Regions from separate parts of the Alkalihalobacillus sp. R86527 genome, predicted to be linked through region 1. Evidence: a T-box and tRNA genes for the amino acid it is inferred to sense, from the RefSeq annotation. Region 1 holds a T-box; the other regions hold tRNA genes.

Region 1 (7,115 bases):
ATGGTAAATCGTTTGATTCTCTGGCATGGAAAAGGTCACCCCACCATTCTGTTTCATAGCGACAGATCATGCTTAGGTTATAAAGGAGGAGATAATGAACCATAACCTCATTTATAGTATTATACTGGGATCGTTTTGCAGGGAGGTAAAGATCTTTGCCGGCTGATAAGAATGGTCTAGAGTGAAGAGATGTAACGTTGGCATCTAAGCATACTTCAAGTTTTCCACGTTCAGGAGCTGACACAGATATAACGTCTACTAGTATCTGCTGCTTAAGATAGTTTTCAAAGCGTTCAATCGTCATATTTAATGAATCTAAAATGTGAGAAGAGATGGTAAAAGAGTTTAAGGAGATAGGTTCAATTTTATAACTCGTCACTTTTTCAGATAGCTGTCCAAAGAGAGGAGCTATTTCAGGAATTAGGCTCAGCAGATTGTTCATTTGATACTTTTCTCCTTCGACCTGTTTCACATGAAACATTTTTCTTGAAAAGTATTCGAAAAGACCATTTTTTTGTCCTTTCACTTCATCTTGGAGAAATGAGTACTGACGTTTCTTCCTTTTTCTTGAGGTTACACCATGAGCTAATACGAGAGTATCGCCAGGATAGTTTGGATCAAGGGTTAGCAAACATCCCTTCAACAGTTGAATCATTCCATAAAACAGAAGGATAGGCTTCAACTCAGTGTCTGCTGCACGAGCGTGTTTAAAATAACGATCGCCATATTCCATAAAGTAAATAAATCGGTAGCAATTATCGTAACTTTTTCTTTCGGCATCATCAAAACCTAACTTAGAATAGCATTTATTGAGATACTGTTGAACATAAGTAGACGAGTGAAAAGCATGCCAAGATGTATTGACTGGTTCTGTGTATCCCATAAAGAGCCTCCCTGTTTGATAATTCAAACTTATTTAATCTTTCTTGACACTAGTTTAACCAATTGATAAGCTACTAATAAATTTTCGATAAGAACGACTAGAGGAGGATGAAAGGGATGTGGGAAACAAAATTTGCAAAAGAAGGGCTAACCTTCGATGATGTGTTATTAACACCAGCTTTTTCTGATGTGCTTCCAAGAGAGGTATCTGTAGAAACAAAGCTAACAGAGAACTTGAAACTGAATGTCCCGATAATCAGTGCAGGTATGGATACTGTGACAGAAGCTCCTATGGCTATAGCAATGGCTCGTCAAGGTGGTCTTGGTATTATTCACAAGAGTATGTCTATTGAAAATCAAGCTGAGCATGTTGACCGTGTGAAGCGCTCTGAAAGTGGCGTTATCACTGATCCCTTCTTCTTAACACCAGAGCATCAAGTATTCGATGCTGAGCACCTTATGGGTAAATACAGAATTTCCGGCGTCCCGATTGTAAATGACGAAAGAAAACTAGTTGGAATTCTTACGAACAGAGATCTCCGTTTTATCGAAGATTATTCCATTCAAATCAAAGAAGTAATGACGAAAGAAAACCTTGTAACAGCTCCTGTTGGAACGACGCTTAAAGAAGCAGAGCGTGTGCTACAACAACATCGTATTGAGAAGCTACCTCTAGTAGATGATGATGGGACGCTCAGAGGGCTGATTACCATTAAAGATATTGAAAAAGTCATCCAGTTTCCTCAATCTGCAAAAGATAACAGCGGGCGTTTACTTGTAGGCGCAGCAGTTGGAAACACAACTGATGCTGTTATGCGCGTTAAGAAGCTCGTTGAAGCTGGTGTTGACGTCATCGTGCTTGATTCAGCACATGGTCATACAGCTGGAATTATCAATAAGGTTCGTGAAATTCGTGAAGAGTATCCTGACCTTACAATCATTGCAGGTAACGTAGCAACAGCTGAAGGAACGAAAGCACTTATTGAAGCTGGAGCAGATGTAGTGAAAGTAGGAATTGGTCCAGGGTCGATCTGCACGACTCGTGTTATCGCTGGTGTAGGTGTTCCTCAAGTTACTGCCGTTTATGAGTGCGCGACTGAAGCACGGAAACATGGAGTAAGTATTATTGCTGACGGAGGAATCAAGTTCTCTGGGGACATCGTAAAAGCAATCGCTGCGGGTGGACATGCAGTTATGCTCGGAAGTATTCTAGCAGGTGTAGATGAAAGTCCTGGTGAACGTGAGATTTATCAAGGCCGTCAGTTTAAAGTGTACCGAGGTATGGGCTCGATCGGAGCAATGGAAAAAGGCAGTAAGGACCGTTATTTCCAGGAAAATATGTCTAAGCTCGTTCCAGAAGGTATAGAAGGCCGAGTTCCTTACAAAGGCCCACTTGGTGATACGATTCATCAGCTACTCGGAGGAATCCGTTCTGGTATGGGGTACTGTGGAACAAGGACGCTAGATTCTTTAAGAGAAGATAGCCAGTTTGTGAAAATTACTGGGGCAGGTCTTCGTGAAAGTCATCCGCATGATGTTCAAGTAACGAAGGAAGCGCCAAATTATTCCGTTTAATAGTACTTTTGATGGAAGTTTTATCATGTCTGTGACAAATTGAACTAAATACGTTAGAAAAGTAGATAGGGGGCTTTCCTCTATCTATTTTTTTAATTTTAGTTATGATAAAATAGCGGTTATGTGAGACTCAGTTGGAGGTGTAAGGGTTGAAAAACCTTGGTTTTAAAGCCATGATTTTGACTATGGCATTTGTATTACTTTTAGCAGGCACGTTCGGTGCAGGAAGCTATGCAGAAGCTGCAGAAGCACCAGATGTTAAAGCAAAAGCTGCGATTCTGGTCGATGCAGAGTCTGGAAAGATTCTTTATCAGAAAGACCCAGAATTAACGCTCGCGCCGGCAAGTATGACGAAGATGATGACAGAATACTTAATACTTGAACAAATTCATAATAAGAAGATTAGTTGGGACGATAAAGTTAGCATTAGCGAGAATATACATATTCTTTCTCAAAACAGAAGTCTTTCCAATGTACCACTTCGTTCAGACGCACAGTATTCAGTAAAAGAACTTTACGAAGCGATGGCGATCTATTCAGCCAATGCTGCAACTATGGCACTTGCAGAACATGTTGCAGGAACTGAAGCAAAGTTTGTTGAAATGATGAACGCTAAAGCAGAAGAAATGGGAATGAAAGAATACCGTTTCGTTAACAGCTCTGGTTTAAATAACAAAGACCTTCGTGGGAATCACCCTGCTGGTGACCCGAACGAAGAGAACATGATGTCAGCACGGTCTACTGCACTTCTTGCTTACCACTTGATCAAGGACTACCCTGAAGTTCTTGATACTGCAAGTATTCCAGTAAAGAACTTCCGTGAAGGTACAGATGATGAAATCGAAATGAAGAACTGGAACTGGCTTCTTCCTTCACTTGTGTATTCAAACAAGTATCCTGTGGAAGGAATCGACGGATTGAAAACAGGTTCGACTGATCTTGCAGGGTACGCATTCACTGGTACAGCCAAGCAAGGGGATATGCGCCTGATTTCAGTGGTGATGAAGACAGATTCTTACGAAGCACGCTTTGAAGAGGCATCAAAACTACTTAACTATGGATTCGATAACTTTGAATCTAAAACAATCATCAATAAAGGTGATCAAGTTGAGAAAGATTCCACGTTAAGCGTTGTAAAAGGGAAAGAAAAAGAAGTAGAGGTAGCAGCTGGAGAATCGTTCAATGCGATCGTACAAAATGGAACTGAAAAAGCGTACGAGACTAATTATAAGCTGAACGATAAACTACTCACTAAAGATGGTGAATTAACGGCACCGTTAAAAAATGGTGAGGAAGTGGGGAAAGTTATGCTCAAAGCAACTGGTGAAGAGCTTGGGTATATAACTGGAGAGAAAAGTTCCTCAGTACCACTTGTAACGACTGATTCAGTTGAGAAAGCCGGATGGTTTACGCTTACGATGAGAGCGATCGGCGGTTTCTTCTCAAGCATCTGGAGTAGTGCAGCAGGAGCTGTTAAAGGACTATTCAGCTAATATTTTTCAGGAAATAAGGTGAAAATACTCTTCAAATGTATATTTGAAGAGTATTTTTTAAAATCTTTTAGGAAATCAAAGCGTAGAAGATAGGACAAGCCTAGAAAAAATGTTACAATAGAAACGTTTGATGTAGGTGTTTTTAAAAGTAACGATTATCTAATATAAATATGGGAGGAATATAGATGAATCAACAAACAGGTACAGATCGCGTAAAACGTGGTATGGCTGAGATGCAAAAAGGCGGCGTCATTATGGACGTTGTGAACGCAGAGCAAGCAAAGATTGCAGAAGAAGCTGGTGCAGTTGCTGTAATGGCACTTGAGCGCGTTCCATCCGATATTCGTGCAGCAGGCGGGGTAGCTCGTATGGCTGATCCTACTATCGTAGAAGAAGTAGTGAATGCAGTATCTATCCCAGTAATGGCAAAATGCCGAATCGGTCATATTGTTGAAGCGCGTGTTCTTGAATCAATGGGTGTTGACTATATTGATGAGAGTGAAGTATTGACTCCAGTTGATGAAGAATATCACCTTGATAAGCGTAAGTACACTGTTCCTTTCGTTTGTGGTGCTCGTAACCTTGGTGAAGCACTGCGCCGTGTAGGTGAAGGAGCTGCAATGCTTCGTACGAAGGGTGAACCTGGAACTGGAAACGTTGTTGAAGCTGTGCGTCATCAGCGTCTTATTCAATCCCAAATCCGTAAAATTTCAAGCATGTCTGAAGATGAGCTAATGACTGAAGCGAAAAACCTTCAAGCGCCATTTGAGCTTCTTCTTCAAATTAAAGAACTTGGACGACTTCCGGTTGTTAATTTCGCTGCTGGCGGAATCGCAACTCCTGCGGATGCAGCCCTCATGATGGAACTTGGTTCTGACGGTGTATTCGTTGGTTCTGGTATCTTTAAATCAGATAACCCAGAGAAATTTGCGAAGGCAATCGTAGAAGCAACAACTCATTATCAAGACTATGAATTGATCGCAAAGATTTCTAAAAACCTTGGTATTGCAATGCCAGGAATCGAAATTTCATCACTTCAGCCAACTGAACGCATGCAGGAACGCGGCTGGTAATTCATTAAATCACCCCCACCTGAGCAATTGAGGTGGGGGTCTTACTTAGATATAGATAAAAGGAGTCGAAAGCAGTATGGTGAAAGTTGGAGTCCTCGGACTGCAGGGTGCAATTCGAGAACATGTGAAAGCACTACAAACAAAAGAAGCGGAAATTGTTGTTGTAAAACGCATTGAGCAGCTCGATGATCTCGATGGCCTCGTGCTGCCAGGTGGAGAAAGTACAACGATGCGTCGCCTTATCAATCAATATGGATTTCTTGAGCCTTTGAAAGCTTTTGCTGCTGAAAAGCCGATCTTCGGTACATGTGCAGGGCTTATTCTTCTTGCAGAGCGTATTGAGGGAATGGCTGACTCTCATATCGGCGTTATGGATGTTACAGCAAAACGTAATGCTTTTGGACGCCAACGAGAAAGCTTTGAAGCACCATTAACAGTTGAAGGATTAGATGAAGATTTCATCGGAGTATTTATCAGAGCTCCTTATATTGAAGAAGTCGGAGAAGGTGTAGAAGTCCTTGCGACCTTTAATGATAAAATTGTTGCCGCACGTGATGGACGCTTCCTAGCATGTGCGTATCATCCAGAACTAACGGATGATGATCGCATGCATCAACTATTTATTGACATGGTCCTTGAGTTTAAGAAAGAAGGACTTGCAACCGAGTGAATTTTCGTGTAAATTATTACGTACTAGGAAGCGGGGCATAAAAACTCTGCTTGTGATACATGATATACGAAAACGTTGACGGGAATTAGTAATAGATGTTCAATGCTTAGAGAATCGATGGCTGGTGAGAATCGATCATTGAACCCTGTGAATCCATCCCTGAGTAGAAAGCTGAAATTAGTAAGCTTTCTCGGAGCAGACCGTTATTCTGTTAAGAGGCAGGCATTTGTCTGCAATCAGGGTGGCAACGCGGGTAGCTCTCGTCCCTTTCCAGGGGATGAGGGTTTTTTTGTATTCCCGAGAGATGCTTATCGTAACAAAAAGGAGGAAAAGACATGATTGATTTAAAATACTTACGAAAGAATTTTGACGATGTGAAAGAAAAACTATCAAAACGTGGTGAAGATCTTGTAGGTCTAGATCGTTTTGAAGAGCTTGATCAGCGAAGAAGAGATCTTATTGCAAAGACTGAAGAACTTAAAGGACAGCGTAATGAAGTTTCAAAGAAAATTGCTGAATATAAGCGTGAAAAACAAGATGCTGATCACTTGATCAAAGAGATGCGTGAAGTGGGAGACGAAGTTAAAAGACTTGATGAGGAGCTACGTGGTGTAGAAGGTGAACTTGAAGAAATCCTACTCCATATTCCTAACATTCCACATGATAGCGTACCAGTTGGTGAAACTGAAGACGATAACGTGGAAGCACGTACATGGGGTGAGAGAAAAGAGTTCTCTTTTGAAGCGAAGCCTCACTGGGATATTGCAACAGATTTAAATATCATTAATTTTGAACGCGCATCTAAAGTAACTGGAAGCCGATTTGCTTTTTATAAAGGAGCAGGTGCACGACTTGAGCGCTCTCTCATTAACTTCATGATGGACCTTCATGAGTCTGAACACGGGTATGAAGAAATTCTACCTCCTTACCTTGTTAATCGCGAGAGCATGACAGGTACAGGACAGTTACCTAAGTTTGAAGAAGATGCCTTCAAGATTCGTGAAGAAGATTACTTCTTGATCCCAACGGCTGAAGTGCCTGTTACGAATTTCCACCGTGATGAAATTCTTGATCTTGCTGATCTTCCCCTTGCTTATACGGCATTCAGCGCATGTTTCCGTTCTGAAGCAGGATCTGCAGGACGAGACACAAGAGGATTGATTCGTCAGCATCAATTTAACAAAGTGGAACTCGTTCGTTTTGTGAAGCCAGAAGATTCTTATGACGAGCTTGAGAAGCTTACAGGACATGCTGAAAAGGTTCTTCAATTATTGGAGCTTCCATACCGTGTCATGAGCATGTGTACAGCTGATCTTGGCTTTACTGCTGCTAAGAAATACGATATTGAAGTATGGATCCCAAGCTATGGAACATACAGAGAAATCTCTTCTTGTAGTAATTTTGAAGATTTCCAGGCACGTC
Region 2 (7,115 bases), 1.9 Mb from region 1:
TATAGCCTTTGTCATCCATATCAATCTTACCTTGTAGAAAGTCAGTATTGGGCTTATGGCCAATCGCTACAAAGATACCATCTGTGTCGATTGTCTCTTCTTTCCCGGAATCACTGTCCTTTACTTTAATACCACTAACTTTACGTCCGTCAGAAACGACTTCAACAGGCGAAGAGTTTAATTTCCATGTAATTTTCTCATTATTTCTTGCTCTCTCCTGCATAATCTTTGAAGCCCTAAGTTCATCCCTTCTATGAAGAACTGTAACTTCTGAAGCAAATTTGGTAAGGAAAGTTGCCTCCTCCATCGCGGAATCGCCGCCACCTATTACAACAATCTTCTTATTTCTGAAAAAGAATCCATCACATGTTGCACAAGTACTAACACCTCTACCCATGTTCTCAGATTCTCCTGGAATCCCTAATAGCTTCGCAGACGCACCAGTTGAAATCAACACAGATTCCGCTTCGACATCACCAAGTGTATCCGTCTTTAATGTATAAGGCTTTTTCGAGAAATCGATATCCTTAACCCAGCCTCTTTCAATTCTTGCTCCGAACCGTAGAGCCTGCTTCTTCATATTCTCCATCAACTCTGGGCCTAGTATTCCATCAGCAAACCCAGGGAAATTCTCAACATCCGTTGTTAATGTTAATTGGCCACCTGGTTCTGGTCCCTCAATTACGAGTGGCTCCATATTCGCTCTTGCTAAATAAATTGCAGCTGTTAAACCTGCTGGTCCAGTTCCTACGATAACTGCTTTATACATAATGACCCTCCTCTTAAAACTTCATTATGTTATTTTTCCTTTTTTATGAGAATTAAACCATATTCTTTACTCATTAGTATATCTTATTTATTAAAAAGTGATTATTATATTGCTCACATGCAAAAGGTTGTTCATTTCCATTCCTTATTGATAAAATGGATACCGTGTAGATATTGCAATTTGTATTGAGGTGATAAGATCATGAATCCAATCGTTGAATTTTGCATGAGCAATCTATCGAGTGGTTCACATAAAGCAATGGAGATTCTCGAAAAAGACGACGATCTCGATGTTTTAGAATATTCTTGTTTAGGACACTGCACGTTATGTAGCCAGGAAATGTATTGTCTCGTGAATGGTGAGCGTGTAACCGCCACATCATCGGATGAGCTTGTTCAAAATGTTTATCAGTTTATTGAAGAGAACCCAATGTTTTAATTTAAGAATGATCAGGGCATAGTAATGAGTGACACTCTTAAAGGAGGTTTACTCGATGAAGAATCGTAATGGCTATGACCCTAAAACAGGTGAACAGGGCATGAAGAACGGTGAAGATGCTCTTCAAATGAATAAAAAAAGAGGCCCGCAGAATGCGCGCCCTAAAAAGAAATAATGTTACGCTGCTCGAATGAGCAGCGTTTTCTTATGCGATTCGGAATCGATATAGAAACCAAAAATCCTCTATTGGTGTTTCACCACTTGCGATAATGTGATGTTCCCCTTCATCATCAACAGTTACCCAATTATCTTGATCGTCTTGATAAGCTGGGTAAAAGTTTCCCTTCCTAAAGAGCTTCCTTCCGTTTTCAGTGCCAGTTAATGGATCTTCTTCAAAAACATCTCTAATACATTGAACGAGTTCCATCTTTTATCTATTCTCCTTCCAATTAAACAGAAACACCCCGCAAGCCTCTCATTAAGAGAGCCATCTAGGCGGAGTGTTTTTATCCCAATAAATTTTACCCACTTCATGATGCTCACTAAAATTATCGTTATCGTCATGATAATGGAAGTTAAACCAGTAGCCTTCTTGAGGCGGATGGTCTCGACGAACATGGAACCTCATCAAATCATTTCCTGTTTGTTCATTGTATACATGTACGATACGTTCACCATAACCGCCCGCCGGATTATCCGTCAAGCGAAGTGAACGAACGGCATCCACATCTAATTTTTCTATTTTAGAAGTAATGACCTCATTTACTTTCGGAACAATTACATTTATGTATTCTGAGCCTACACGATTCGCAATCGTATCGCCAAACTTTTGTATTCCTAACTCTTCCGTTCTGAGTGTTGCGTAGGAAACAAATCCCTCTACTACTTCAGAGGAAGGAGAAAATGAAGCAATGTCTGGCCATTCTATAGGACTAGACTCTATTCCTTCAAATAAATCGGGAGGATCAGCCTCGACAACATGTGACGAAACTTCTTTCTGATAATTTGCTTCAGCTGTTTGTTCGGGTTTTATATCCTGTAAATATTCCGTTGGAATGACGGTTCCTAGTGTGATTACTGCTATGAATGCTACAAATAGCTTTCTTGTCCATAATGGAAAGCTCAATGTCTACACCTGACTTTCTCATGAAAAGGTTTCTTATATTGTCCCATGAAGAAGAATAAAATGCCAGTTGTTTTTCGAATATTCTGTGACATAATTTGAGCGCTTTAATTAAAAAGCGCTCAACGTTTTAACAAGTAAACATTTCAATTCTGTTCAGATCAATTCCTGTATAAACCCATCTCCGTCCCGTCCAGCGAAAGCCAGATACCGACTTTCGTCCAACATAAACAGGCCAAAACCAGAATCTATTTCCACCTTTCATCCAAATATATGTGTAGCGGAATAAACAGCCTTTAATCGCAAATGGATCAACAGCTTGAGCCCCTACTTGCTGTGACTGTGGCATTTGTGGCGCGGTCGATGGCGGACTTGAAGGTGGCTGCATCACCCGCTCCTGTTGTTGCCTAGGATTATGATAGGTATGAATGTGATATTCAATGTGTTCATGCTCTTCACTATACATATGTTCCATCCCTTCTCACTTGATATAGACACTGTATGCCCTATCCGCGTGAGAGGTTCATTTTGAACAACAAAAAAAGCACCTCATTGAGTGTGCTGCCGATAATCAATTATTTATTTTCAAATGAAGCTTCAATGAAAATAGTGACACGTACGGGATTCCGACGCGTTAGCTAGTCCTGCTGAACTATCATCTTGGAGTGACTTCTGCAGGGGAACCCTTGGGTGAGAAGCCTGTAAACTTCTTTGAAAATGGTGACCCGTACGGGATTCGAACCCGTGTTACCGCCGTGAAAGGGCGGTGTCTTAACCGCTTGACCAACGGGCCACAATATTGGAGCGGGTGATGGGGATCGAACCCACGACATCAGCTTGGAAGGCTGAGGTTTTACCACTAAACTACACCCGCAAATGGCGGAGGAAGAGGGATTCGAACCCCCGCGGGCCGTTAAGCCCCTGTCGGTTTTCAAGACCGATCCCTTCAGCCAGACTTGGGTATTCCTCCAATATGGTGGAGCCTAGCGGGATCGAACCGCTGACCTCCTGCGTGCAAGGCAGGCGCTCTCCCAGCTGAGCTAAGGCCCCAAATATGTATGGTGCGCCCGAGAGGAGTCGAACCCCTAACCTTCTGATCCGTAGTCAGACGCTCTATCCAATTGAGCTACGGGCGCATAAATAAAATGTTACTATTCAAATGGTGCGGGTGAAGGGACTCGAACCCCCACGTCGTAAGACACTAGATCCTAAGTCTAGCGCGTCTGCCAATTCCGCCACACCCGCGTGTGGTGCCGGCCAGAGGACTTGAACCCCCAACCTACTGATTACAAGTCAGTTGCTCTACCAATTGAGCTAGACCGGCAAAAACTATGTAATTAAATTCTAATTTGTGCCCTCTCGGGAAAAATAAATGGTGGAGGATGACGGGCTCGAACCGCCGACCCTCTGCTTGTAAGGCAGATGCTCTCCCAGCTGAGCTAATCCTCCAAATAAACAGCGACCTCTATATTGTATAACTACATGGTTACTCTCGTCAACACTTAATTTTATTAAATGTTTGTCGAAAGAAGTTGTTTTATGAGGACAAGATTTATCTTATCAATTATTTTGATGTTATGCAATAGTTTTTTTGAAATAAAAAAGCAGAGGGATTCCCCCCTGCTTAGACTGACGTTTGGACGAGAGTTTTATTTTTCTTTGGAGGCGCACTGCGTTCAGGGTATTTCTTTGCAATCACTTCTACATCTAATTTTCGATACTCACGAATATTAGAGGCTTCCCTTAATAGCTGTTCTTCAACATAGTGACGCTTTCGTTTCAATAAAACCCCTCCTCATACTTAGTAACTCTTAAATACCCCTGTAAGACCTATTTGAAACCAGGTCTTTGTTACCATAATCGAATGGTAATTGTTAAGGTAAGATATAATGTATTCTAGCAAAGCACGTATTATGAAGGATCAATGAAAAATTGAAACTTGTTTATATTTTTACCAGCTTTTTCAACGAACGTTACTTCTCCTGTATTAGAAACCATAATGATTGTCTGGGCACGAGTTCCATAAGTGTTTGATTGAATATATATGGATGACAACATTCTTTCCCATTCTAGTGAAATTCCAGTATCGGGGAGATCTCGATCGAGTGCTACTACTTCATGATCAAGTAATTTCAAAAGCTCCTCAGGAACAGGGTCCTCATTTTGAGAAAGATAAGTTGATAAATTTTCTTTTAGAAGATTAACTTTGGGCCAGCTAGTATTCAAAAGATGATTACTTACTGCGTGGATGCCCTCTTGTATTTTTCTGACTTCATTTTCTCGATTTGAATAATAATATAGTTCATCAAAACGACCTGCAATTAAATTAAAGCCATTATAGTTCGCTTTCAAACTTTGAAGGTTGACCAAATAGTCGTAAGCTTCCACGTTTTGAGTGAGGAAACGAACAGGTAGTTCACCTCTTGATTGTTCTTTATCTGGTTCTGAAGGTTCACGAAAATTTGTTAAGGCTGCAATTTTCCCTTCAACTGATACTCCGAGCCATGTACCGTACGCCTTTAAATCCCTTCCCGCCAAAAGGTTAGGCTGATCTTTCCAAAAATGAGCTCCTTCTGTTGGTCTCTCATAAAATTCATCCCGATTTGCAATCAAGATAAATGGATACTCAGGGTTTTGATCGATCGCAATCGCTATTAGACACATACTTCCCCCCCTTTCCTCTACTATGTAAAAGAAGCACAGTGGCCGACACTGTGCTTCTTCAAAACGTTATTGGTGTGACATTGAAATTTCTTTACAAGATGATGAGCAGTAGCGCTGATGAGAATCTAGACAGTCATCACAAACGATGTGAAGTTTATCACACTGAACGTTTGTACAGTTGATGTACATATCTGCCTCAGTCCCACAGTGATAGCATTTGCCAACAACCGTGGCCTCATCCGTTTGATTCACATCAACAGCCAGGCGGTCATCAAATACAAAGCATTTCCCATCAAAATACTTCCCTTGTACGTCTGGATCTTTTCCATATGTCACGATGCCACCATGTAGCTGTGAAACGTCGTTAAAACCTTTCTTCTTTAAATAGCCTGAAAACTTCTCGCAACGAATTCCACCAGTACAATAAGTAAGTACTTTCTTATCCTTTTGATCGGATAAATTTTCTTCAATCCACTCAGGTAATTCACGAAATGCTTTAATATTTGGTCGGATTGCATTCCTAAAGTGACCGATATCGTATTCATAATCATTACGCGCATCGATCACAATCACATCACCACTTTCAAGGGCATTCATAAATTCTTTCGGTTCTAAATAATTTCCCGTTGTCTCATTTGGATCAATATCGTCATCAAGACGTAGTGATACAATTTCGTTTCGGGCACGTACATGCATCTTTTTAAATGTGTGCGACTCTGCGTCGTCAATTTTAAATTCGATATCAGCAAATCGCGGATCATTCGTTAACTCTTTCATATATTGTTCTGTGCATTCTTTAGGCCCAGAGACAGTACCATTTATCCCTTCTTTTCCTATAAGCACTCTACCTTTTAAATCTATAGATTCACAAAATTTGAGATGCTTTCTAGCGAAGTATTCGGGATCTTCAATTTCTACATACTTATAGAATAACAGCACTTGATATGCTGAAGCTTCTGATTGCAAGTCAAAAACCACCTTTTGCGAGTTCTAAAATCAGTATTAAATCTTACCTGATTTCTGTTGTAATGTAAAGGTGAGGATTAAGAAGTAAAATATTCGTCTTTAAGCTTTTCAAGTTCGATCAAGGATGCTTCTGCCCAGCGCCCACCTTCGTGCTTCAACTCATTGGCTTGAGTCTCCACCGCTTCTTTTAATGATTGGTGATAATCTGGAACTTCCTCATCATAATGGTTGGTTGCTGATACTGGAACAAGCGCTTTTTCAAACTGTGAAAGTGCTTTGCGCTGATGAAATAACGGTACATCAAGCTGTTTAGGATTATGCAAATCTCCTTGAGTCGGATGTTTAATAACGGCAAGTATCTTTATAACTACTTTAGGAGTTTTCACGTCCACAATTTCACCTATATATCTCCCTGTTTTGTAACCAGCTGTGACGAGATCTCCTGTTTCAAAAGACTTTTTATCTGACATGATTCCTTCACTCCTTCACCAAAACTATTGCTTTCTCACCCTGATGATATCACAAAATCCTCCAGAGTCTGGAGGATTTCATCTTGTGAAGACATGTTTTCCAATTGTCTTAATAATATGCCTGCTTCGAATCCAAGTGTCAGTTGCTGTTTTAGGATTATAATAAAACAAAGCTCCAGAGCTTGGATCCTCACCTTGCAACGCTTCATATGCAGCTCGATATGCTTTCTTACCAGGCTTTTTACTGTACTGCCCATCAGAAACGGCTGTATATGCTCCGCTCTGAAAAATCACTTCTTTTATCGAGTTCGGAAATTTTGATGAGCGAACTCTGTTTAACGTCACAGCCGCAACTGCTACTTTTCCTTCGAAGGTTTCCCCTCTTGCTTCACCATTTATTAAGCGAGCAAGCATTTCAATCTCCTGTACAGAATATTTCTTAACAGATAATTGCTCGCCCTTTACTTGTTTAACGTCTTTCATATTGTTTATAGGTAGGTTCATACGTAATGCAACCTGATGCTTTGTATCTGGATCCGGTTTTGTTTGTGAAGGTGTTTTCACATTCCTAGTAGGTAATTTGGATTCCGCCTTAACCAACGTAACCGCCTCAACCTGATGAGATTGGTAGGAAAATAAATTTAAGAAAAGACTCATGATCATGAATAATGATAATTGTTTCCTC
Region 3 (7,115 bases), 1.3 Mb from region 1:
ACGAATCCACCTGAGACAGAAAAAGAGCTTAAAGATCTTATTCAACAGAAAGCTAATGATTCTGGAATTGAATTAACAAGCGAGGAGTTAGACGGGCTGGTTGCATTATTCGAGCGGATGAAAAATCTAGATATAGATTGGGATCAAGTGAGAAGTCAATTAGAAAATGCGAAAGAAGATCTTAATGAATTTTTAAATAAAGAAGAAACAAAAAATTTCATTAGTAAGTTTATCGATTTTGTAAAATCAATTATCGATAGTATTGCTGGAGCGTTTCAATCTTAAAAACTGAGAAACTTTTTTGGATTTCATTCGTATATAGGAAAGAGGAATAAATAGGGAGGCGAATTTGGGTGGATATATTAGCTATACCTACGATTGGATTCATCGTCGTCTTGTTAGGAATCGTATTCTTATTCGGCGAAATTCTCGTTAGAACAAAGGGGATTTTTGGCCTGATTGGAATTTTGATTTTAACGTTATATTTCAATTTCCATCTTACTTCTACAGTATCGATCCTTTGGATGGCACTTGTTTTTGCAGTAGGTTTAGGATTAGTAGTCCTTGACGGAAAATTATTAAATGATGGTACGTTTGGTATAATTGGTCTTCTAATCATGGTTACTGCGGTTGCGTTACCATCTCCTACTTTCTTATATGGACTTCTTGTTTCAAGTGGCTTTCTTTTAGGAGCAGCTGCGTCATTTCTGTTCTTGAAAGTATTTACGCCTAGAAAGATGTGGACGAAGATGACCTTAAGAGATCAACTGAGCAGTGAATTAGGCTATAACTCGATGAATAGTGAATACAAGAGTCTTGTGGGTCATACCGCAAAAGCGATTACACCTTTCAGACCTAGTGGAACGATTGAAGTGAATAATAAGAAATACAGTGCAGTTTCAGTTGGAAGATGGATAAATGAAGGTACATGGGTAACGATTACTGACGTAGATGGCACGAGAATTCTTGTAGAAGAAAAAATAAGCGATGAAACTCAACCAGTATAATAAATAATCCCCTCGGAATCATCCGAGGGGATTATTTATATTGTGAGGTAGGTTAAATTAATTAGTTTCCGTAGAGCGCTTTTTTGGAAGCGGAATTTCTTTGAGTACCATAAATAATAGCATGATGGCAACTAGCCAATATAGTAAAAAGCCAAAAGGTACTTGTGTTCTTAACAATCCCATAATCGCAAAAAACATTGTAGGAATTGTAACCGAATACGCTGAAAGCACCCATAGTTGTTTATAGGAAACTTTTCTCTTCGTAATGTTTTTCAATAGCAATCCAATCGTGGCAAGGACAGTAACACCTATGAACTTAAGTCCTGTTTGAAGGAGGTAAACAACAAAAATAACTAAAGGAATAAAAATAGGCAATAAATCGTCGAGGTTTTCCGAAAGCTCTATAACTTCCTGTTTTGTAAAACTCATCGTACTGAAATTACTATAATTGAACTCTTGAACCGTACCAGCGTCTTTAATCATCAATCGATCACCTAAAAAGGCAGTAACAGATTGATATTTGTCTACGTCATCTGGTTTAGTCGCACCAGTAGTATCAAAAAGAAACGTATCGCCGTTTTCACTTTTAATAAATGGCTTGTTTTGGTCAGCAGATAACTTCCCATCTACTAGCTCGAAATTAGGAACATCCTTTATATGTGATTTAAGTTCATCGTACGCATTTGTGAATGTGACTGTGGTAAGTATTCCCACTGGTACTGATGCGAGTAACATTAAAAGAAATACATAGAGAATGGGTTTACCGAGCTTTTGGAACCGGAAACGAGCCATCATCTTTGGAGAATACAAGCTATAAAATAGTTGCTTAAATATGTTCAAAATCAAATCTCCTTCCATAAATTACACAAACCTCTAAACTAGTTTATCTTATAAACCTCTTGGGGAACAATAAACTCATTCAAACTTTTTATTTCCCTTCCTAAATTATTAATTACAAAATCTATATTTAGTCTTTACAAAAGAAAGGGTGATGTAGATAATAGACAAGGGACTTTGTTGAGTATTGTCGAAAAAATAAAATGGTGCAAGGGGTTGAAATGATGGAACTCAACGTTCAGGAGATGATCTTTCAATTTGTGGGAGGTCTAGGTATTTTCCTGTTTGGACTTAAGTATATGGGTGATGGCCTTCAAAGATCAGCGGGCGATCGGTTAAGAGATATATTAGACCGCTTCACAACGAACCCTTTCATGGGTGTACTTGCAGGGATTATAGTTACAATTTTAATTCAGAGTAGTTCAGGAACAACTGTTTTGACCGTAGGGCTTGTAAATGCAGGTTTTATGACGTTAAAACAAGCTATCGGTGTTGTAATGGGCGCCAACATTGGTACGACTGTTACAGCATTCATTATCGGTTTTCCGATTAAAGATTACGCATTGCCTATTATTGCTGTAGGTTCAATTCTGATTTTCTTCTTTAAGAAAAAGAAAGTGAACTACGCGGGTCAAATCGTATTCGGATTTGGTGCTCTATTCTTTGGTCTCGAATTGATGAGCTCAGGAATGAAGCCTTTAAGATCACTTGAATCATTTCAAGAACTTACAGTTAGCATGAGTTCAAACCCAATCCTTGGTGTAGTAATCGGGACAGTATTTACAGTAATCGTGCAGAGCTCAAGCGCGACTATTGGTGTGCTTCAGGGACTGTTTTCCCAAAATGCGCTTGATTTACAAGCTGCGTTACCTGTTTTGTTTGGAGATAATATCGGTACAACGATTACAGCGGTGTTAGCGTCGATCGGTGCATCAGTTGCGGCGAGACGAACAGCTCTTACACACGTAATCTTTAACCTAATAGGAACAGCGGTTTTCTTAATTTTCCTATTTGCTTATACGCCGTTAATTGAATACCTTCAAGCAAAATTAAACCTAACTCCAGAGATGACGATTGCATTTGGACATGGGATATTTAATATAACAAATACAGTTGTACAATTCCCGTTTATTGCAGGACTTGCTTTTCTTGTTACGAAGATTATTCCAGGGGATGATACAACAATTGAGTATAAACCAAAACATCTTGACCCAGTCTTTATAGAACGTTCTCCATCTGTTGCTCTTGGTCAGGCAAAAGAAGAAGTTATCCGAATGAGCGAGTTTGCTTATAAAGGTGTAAAAGAAGCTTCTAAATATGTAACTTCAAAAGAACAGAAGAGCGCCGAAAAGACTGCTCAGTATGAAGAAGCTATCAATAATCTAGATACAAAAATCACGGATTACTTAATTCAGCTTTCGGCAACATCTCTTTCAGGTGAAGAATCAACTCGTCACGGTATGTTGATGGATTCTGTACGTGATATTGAACGTGTTGGAGATCATATGGAAAACATCGTTGAGCTTGTTGATTATCAAATTAGCAACAAAGTGAAAATGACAGACGGTGCAATGAAAGATCTTGATCAAATGTTTGAACTGACCCTTACAACTCTTCAAGAAGCATTCGATGCATTAGATAAATGGGATGTTGAGAAAGCTCAGGAAGTTGTGAAGTTAGAAGATAAGATAGATAAAATGGAAAGATCTCTTCGTAAACAGCATATTTTAAGGCTGAACGAAGGCGAATGCACGGGTAGTGCAGGAATCGTTTTTGTCGATATGATCAGTAATCTTGAACGTATCGGGGATCATGCTGTGAATATTGCAGAAGCAGTTATTGGTGAAGATTAATAATGGGTCAGGGCTAATGTAGCCCTGGCTTTTTTCATACTATATAATAGAAGGAAAAGGGGGAGAGCTCATGGATATTTTATATTGGGCCATCATAACAGCACTATTCATAGTTGCTTTTATTGGACTCATTTATCCGATTATTCCATCAGTGCTTTTTATATACATAGGTTTTATTGTCTATGGTTTATCGTTTGAGTTTAGTTCGATGACTATTTCTTTCTGGATTTTTGAGATAATGTTGACATCTCTATTGTTCCTTGCTGACTATGCCAGCAATTTATTTGGGGTTAAAAAGTATGGCGGATCAAAAGCTGCAATTTGGGGTAGTACAATTGGTTTGCTTCTGGGCCCATTTGTTATTCCGTTTCTTGGAATCATACTTGGGCCATTTATTGGAGCAGTTGGAGCAGAGTTAGTTTTGCATCGCAAACCTTTAAAGGAATCTTTTAAAGTAGGAGTAGGATCTTTACTTGGTTTTCTTGGAGGAGCTTTAATGAAAGGACTTATTCAAGCGGCTATGATTGCAATCTTTTTGGTGTATATTCTATAGAAATCTTGATGGAGAACAGAAACCATGCTATAGTAATTTCATCGCTGATTTTTCAGCCAAGAAAATTATATTGCAAAAGTTATTGACTTTCTTTCGTTTCTCATGATATAGTTATTCTTGTCGTTAAGAGATATTATTCCACAGTAGCTCAGTGGTAGAGCTATCGGCTGTTAACCGATCGGTCGTAGGTTCGAATCCTACCTGTGGAGCCATATGGCGGTGTAGCTCAGCTGGCTAGAGCGTACGGTTCATACCCGTGAGGTCGGGGGTTCGATCCCCTCCGCCGCTACCATATATTCTAAACGATACAACATGGCGGTTGTGGCGAAGTGGTTAACGCACCGGATTGTGATTCCGGCACTCGTGGGTTCAATTCCCATCAGCCGCCCCATTTAATTACATAAGGACCCTTAGCTCAGCTGGTTAGAGCTGACGGCTCATAACCGTCCGGTCGCAGGTTCGAGTCCTGCAGGGTCCACCAAGTGCTCGGAGGAATACCCAAGTCTGGCTGAAGGGATCGGTCTTGAAAACCGACAGGGGCTTAACGGCCCGCGGGGGTTCGAATCCCTCTTCCTCCGCCATTTTATTTCTTTCGTAGCCAGAGAGTTAGAAGAGGAAGAAACAGCCCTCTTAATAAAGAAGCAAGTAAAGCACAATTACATTTTATCGTCGCGGGATGGAGCAGTTCGGTAGCTCGTCGGGCTCATAATCCGAAGGTCGCAGGTTCAAATCCTGCTCCCGCAACCAATTTTAAAAAATAACTACGTCGATTTATCTTCCTTGTTAATTTTTAATCGGAGTCCCTTTAGGGGCAAACTAAACTCATAACTTTGTATTATTTCTTTCAATCGGAAATGATCAACACTTTCACAATACATATTGTTATAAACAAAATCTCTTGGCTCTGTAGCTCAGTCGGTAGAGCAACGAGCAAAACATCATTGAATATCCGACGAGTTGTCCCGACTCAGCAAGCTTCGAAGCATTGCTAGAAGAGGAAGGGACAGTGGTTTTACACATTACAAACTGATGGACAAATTAACAAACTCGGCTCTGTAGCTCAGTCGGTAGAGCAGTGGACTGAAAATCCACGTGTCGGCGGTTCGATTCCGTCCGGAGCCACCATTAATAATTCGATTCACCACCTATTGGGTGGTTTTTTTATGTTTATGATTCTTTATATGTGGAAATATAAAAAGTGGCTAGGATATTGGATGTTAATCATTTGAAAACAGTTGATAAATCTGCTACTGTAAAAATGTGATACATCGTAATCACGCCTTGTGACAATGAAAGCCTAGTTACGGGGAGTTACATATTTTAAAGGAGGAGATTTACAATGGCTAAATTTGAACTACCACAACTACCTTACGATTTTAACGCACTAGAACCACATATTGACGAAGAAACAATGAAGATCCATCATGGTAAACACCATAATGCTTATGTTACAAAGCTTAACGGTGCTCTTGAGGGTCACGAAAATCTAGCAGACAAAAGCCTTGAAGATCTTCTAGGCAACCTTGACGCAGTACCTGAAGGTATTCGTACTGCAGTAAGAAATAATGGTGGCGGACATGCTAACCATACTCTTTTCTGGCAAGTACTTAGTCCAAATGGTGGCGGTGAACCATCAGGTAACCTAAGCGAAGCAATCAAAAAGAAATTCGGAAGCTTTGAAAGCTTCAAAGACGAATTTGCAAGTGCTGCTGCAGGACGTTTCGGTTCTGGTTGGGCATGGCTAATCGTTAAAGGTGGAGAGCTTGAAATTACTAGTACTCCAAACCAAGATACTCCTGTAATGGAAGGCATTACTCCAATTCTTGGATTAGATGTTTGGGAGCACGCATATTATCTTAAATATCAAAACAAGCGTCCAGATTACATTAGTGCATTCTGGAATGTAGTTAATTGGGATGAAGTAGCTAAACGTTACGAAGCTGCAAAATAATTTATCAAAACCCTCTGGCAACATTGCCAGGGGGTTTTATGGTTCTATTACCGTATATAAACTTCCTAGATTTCTTAAAATATAGTGAATAACGGTATCTGTTATCACGCAACCATCACAATAATCATAGGGGCTAGAAACGAAAATCTGGTTCGTTCTAATTGAGATGAATACTGAAGAAATCGCTATCGAATTTTTATCTTCAGTATATGTATAGGTATGGCCGACTTTTGTAGCTTCTAAAAACAACTCTGTTATAAGTTTATTCATTAAATGCTCGGGAATAACATCCCCCGTATAGATGAAATAATACATAAAACTCTCCTTTCAAAAACATCTTGCCCTTTTGGAATCTTTCGCATAAGGAAGAAGAATTAATACAAAATAAGGGTGGAGGAAAAAAGGGGAGTTCGCTATGAAAGTTCTTAAACATGTGATGGGTGATATAGAAGTTACAAAAGACCTATTGTTGCTTTTAACGATAGGTGGATTATATGCCTTGAGCATCGCACTATCCAATACATTCGTAAACGTTTATGTATGGAAGCAAACCGGTGAATTTGCAGACATTGGGATATACAACCTCTCTGTAGTCATCAGCCAACCGCTCACTTTTATTTTAGCTGGTAGATGGGCTAAAAAGATGGATCGAGTAATCGTTCTAAGAATCGGAGTTATTTTCTTGGCGCTGTTTTATATTACTGTTCTGTTCTTAGGACAAAATGCAGGGCACTTGCTTATTTTACTAGGAGCGTTGTTAGGAATTGGATTTGGTTTTTACTGGTTAGCATTCAATGTCTTAACATTTGAAATAACTGAGCCAGATACAAGAGATTTTTTTAATGGCTTTCTTGGATTACTCACTTCATTTGCAGGAATGATTGGCCCAATATTTGCGGGAGTTGTCATATCCA

What was found. The T-box of region 1 lies ahead of serS (serine--tRNA ligase). A T-box ahead of a tRNA ligase gene usually reads a tRNA of that ligase, here a tRNA-Ser.
Region 2: it encodes a tRNA-Ser, which carries the amino acid that the T-box ahead of serS (serine--tRNA ligase) is inferred to sense. The anticodon was not compared.
Region 3: it encodes a tRNA-Ser, which carries the amino acid that the T-box ahead of serS (serine--tRNA ligase) is inferred to sense. The anticodon was not compared.

Annotation. Positions count from the first base shown of each region.
Region 1 is NZ_JAXHBW010000001.1:156,494-163,608, reverse strand. It holds gene SJY16_RS00925 (YaaC family protein) at 1-883, opposite strand, end outside; gene guaB (IMP dehydrogenase) at 1,000-2,457, shown strand; gene SJY16_RS00915 (serine hydrolase) at 2,631-3,950, shown strand; gene pdxS (pyridoxal 5'-phosphate synthase lyase subunit PdxS) at 4,136-5,023, shown strand; gene pdxT (pyridoxal 5'-phosphate synthase glutaminase subunit PdxT) at 5,100-5,693, shown strand; T-box leader at 5,760-5,964, shown strand; gene serS (serine--tRNA ligase) at 6,029-7,115, shown strand, end outside.
Region 2 is NZ_JAXHBW010000001.1:2,033,655-2,040,769, forward strand. It holds gene trxB (thioredoxin-disulfide reductase) at 1-769, opposite strand, end outside; gene SJY16_RS10335 (YuzB family protein) at 968-1,207, shown strand; gene SJY16_RS10340 (hypothetical protein) at 1,413-1,634, opposite strand; gene SJY16_RS10345 (YpjP family protein) at 1,686-2,333, opposite strand; gene SJY16_RS10350 (transporter) at 2,461-2,805, opposite strand; tRNA gene SJY16_RS10355 (tRNA-Glu) at 3,049-3,123, opposite strand; tRNA gene SJY16_RS10360 (tRNA-Gly) at 3,131-3,204, opposite strand; tRNA gene SJY16_RS10365 (tRNA-Ser) at 3,208-3,300, opposite strand; tRNA gene SJY16_RS10370 (tRNA-Ala) at 3,305-3,380, opposite strand; tRNA gene SJY16_RS10375 (tRNA-Arg) at 3,390-3,466, opposite strand; tRNA gene SJY16_RS10380 (tRNA-Leu) at 3,491-3,575, opposite strand; tRNA gene SJY16_RS10385 (tRNA-Thr) at 3,579-3,654, opposite strand; tRNA gene SJY16_RS10390 (tRNA-Val) at 3,704-3,779, opposite strand; gene SJY16_RS10395 (hypothetical protein) at 3,955-4,113, opposite strand; gene SJY16_RS10400 (NRDE family protein) at 4,242-4,994, opposite strand; gene trhO (oxygen-dependent tRNA uridine(34) hydroxylase TrhO) at 5,061-5,960, opposite strand; gene kapB (kinase-associated lipoprotein KapB) at 6,038-6,430, opposite strand; gene SJY16_RS10415 (cell wall hydrolase) at 6,509-7,115, opposite strand, start outside.
Region 3 is NZ_JAXHBW010000001.1:1,463,027-1,470,141, forward strand. It holds gene SJY16_RS07405 (DUF1002 domain-containing protein) at 1-285, shown strand, start outside; gene SJY16_RS07410 (NfeD family protein) at 354-1,007, shown strand; gene SJY16_RS07415 (DUF1189 domain-containing protein) at 1,065-1,847, opposite strand; gene SJY16_RS07420 (Na/Pi cotransporter family protein) at 2,069-3,697, shown strand; gene SJY16_RS07425 (DUF456 domain-containing protein) at 3,768-4,250, shown strand; tRNA gene SJY16_RS07430 (tRNA-Asn) at 4,388-4,462, shown strand; tRNA gene SJY16_RS07435 (tRNA-Met) at 4,466-4,542, shown strand; tRNA gene SJY16_RS07440 (tRNA-His) at 4,566-4,641, shown strand; tRNA gene SJY16_RS07445 (tRNA-Ile) at 4,655-4,731, shown strand; tRNA gene SJY16_RS07450 (tRNA-Ser) at 4,739-4,831, shown strand; tRNA gene SJY16_RS07455 (tRNA-Met) at 4,921-4,997, shown strand; tRNA gene SJY16_RS07460 (tRNA-Phe) at 5,300-5,375, shown strand; gene SJY16_RS07465 (superoxide dismutase) at 5,590-6,201, shown strand; gene SJY16_RS07470 (hypothetical protein) at 6,238-6,516, opposite strand; gene SJY16_RS07475 (MFS transporter) at 6,617-7,115, shown strand, end outside.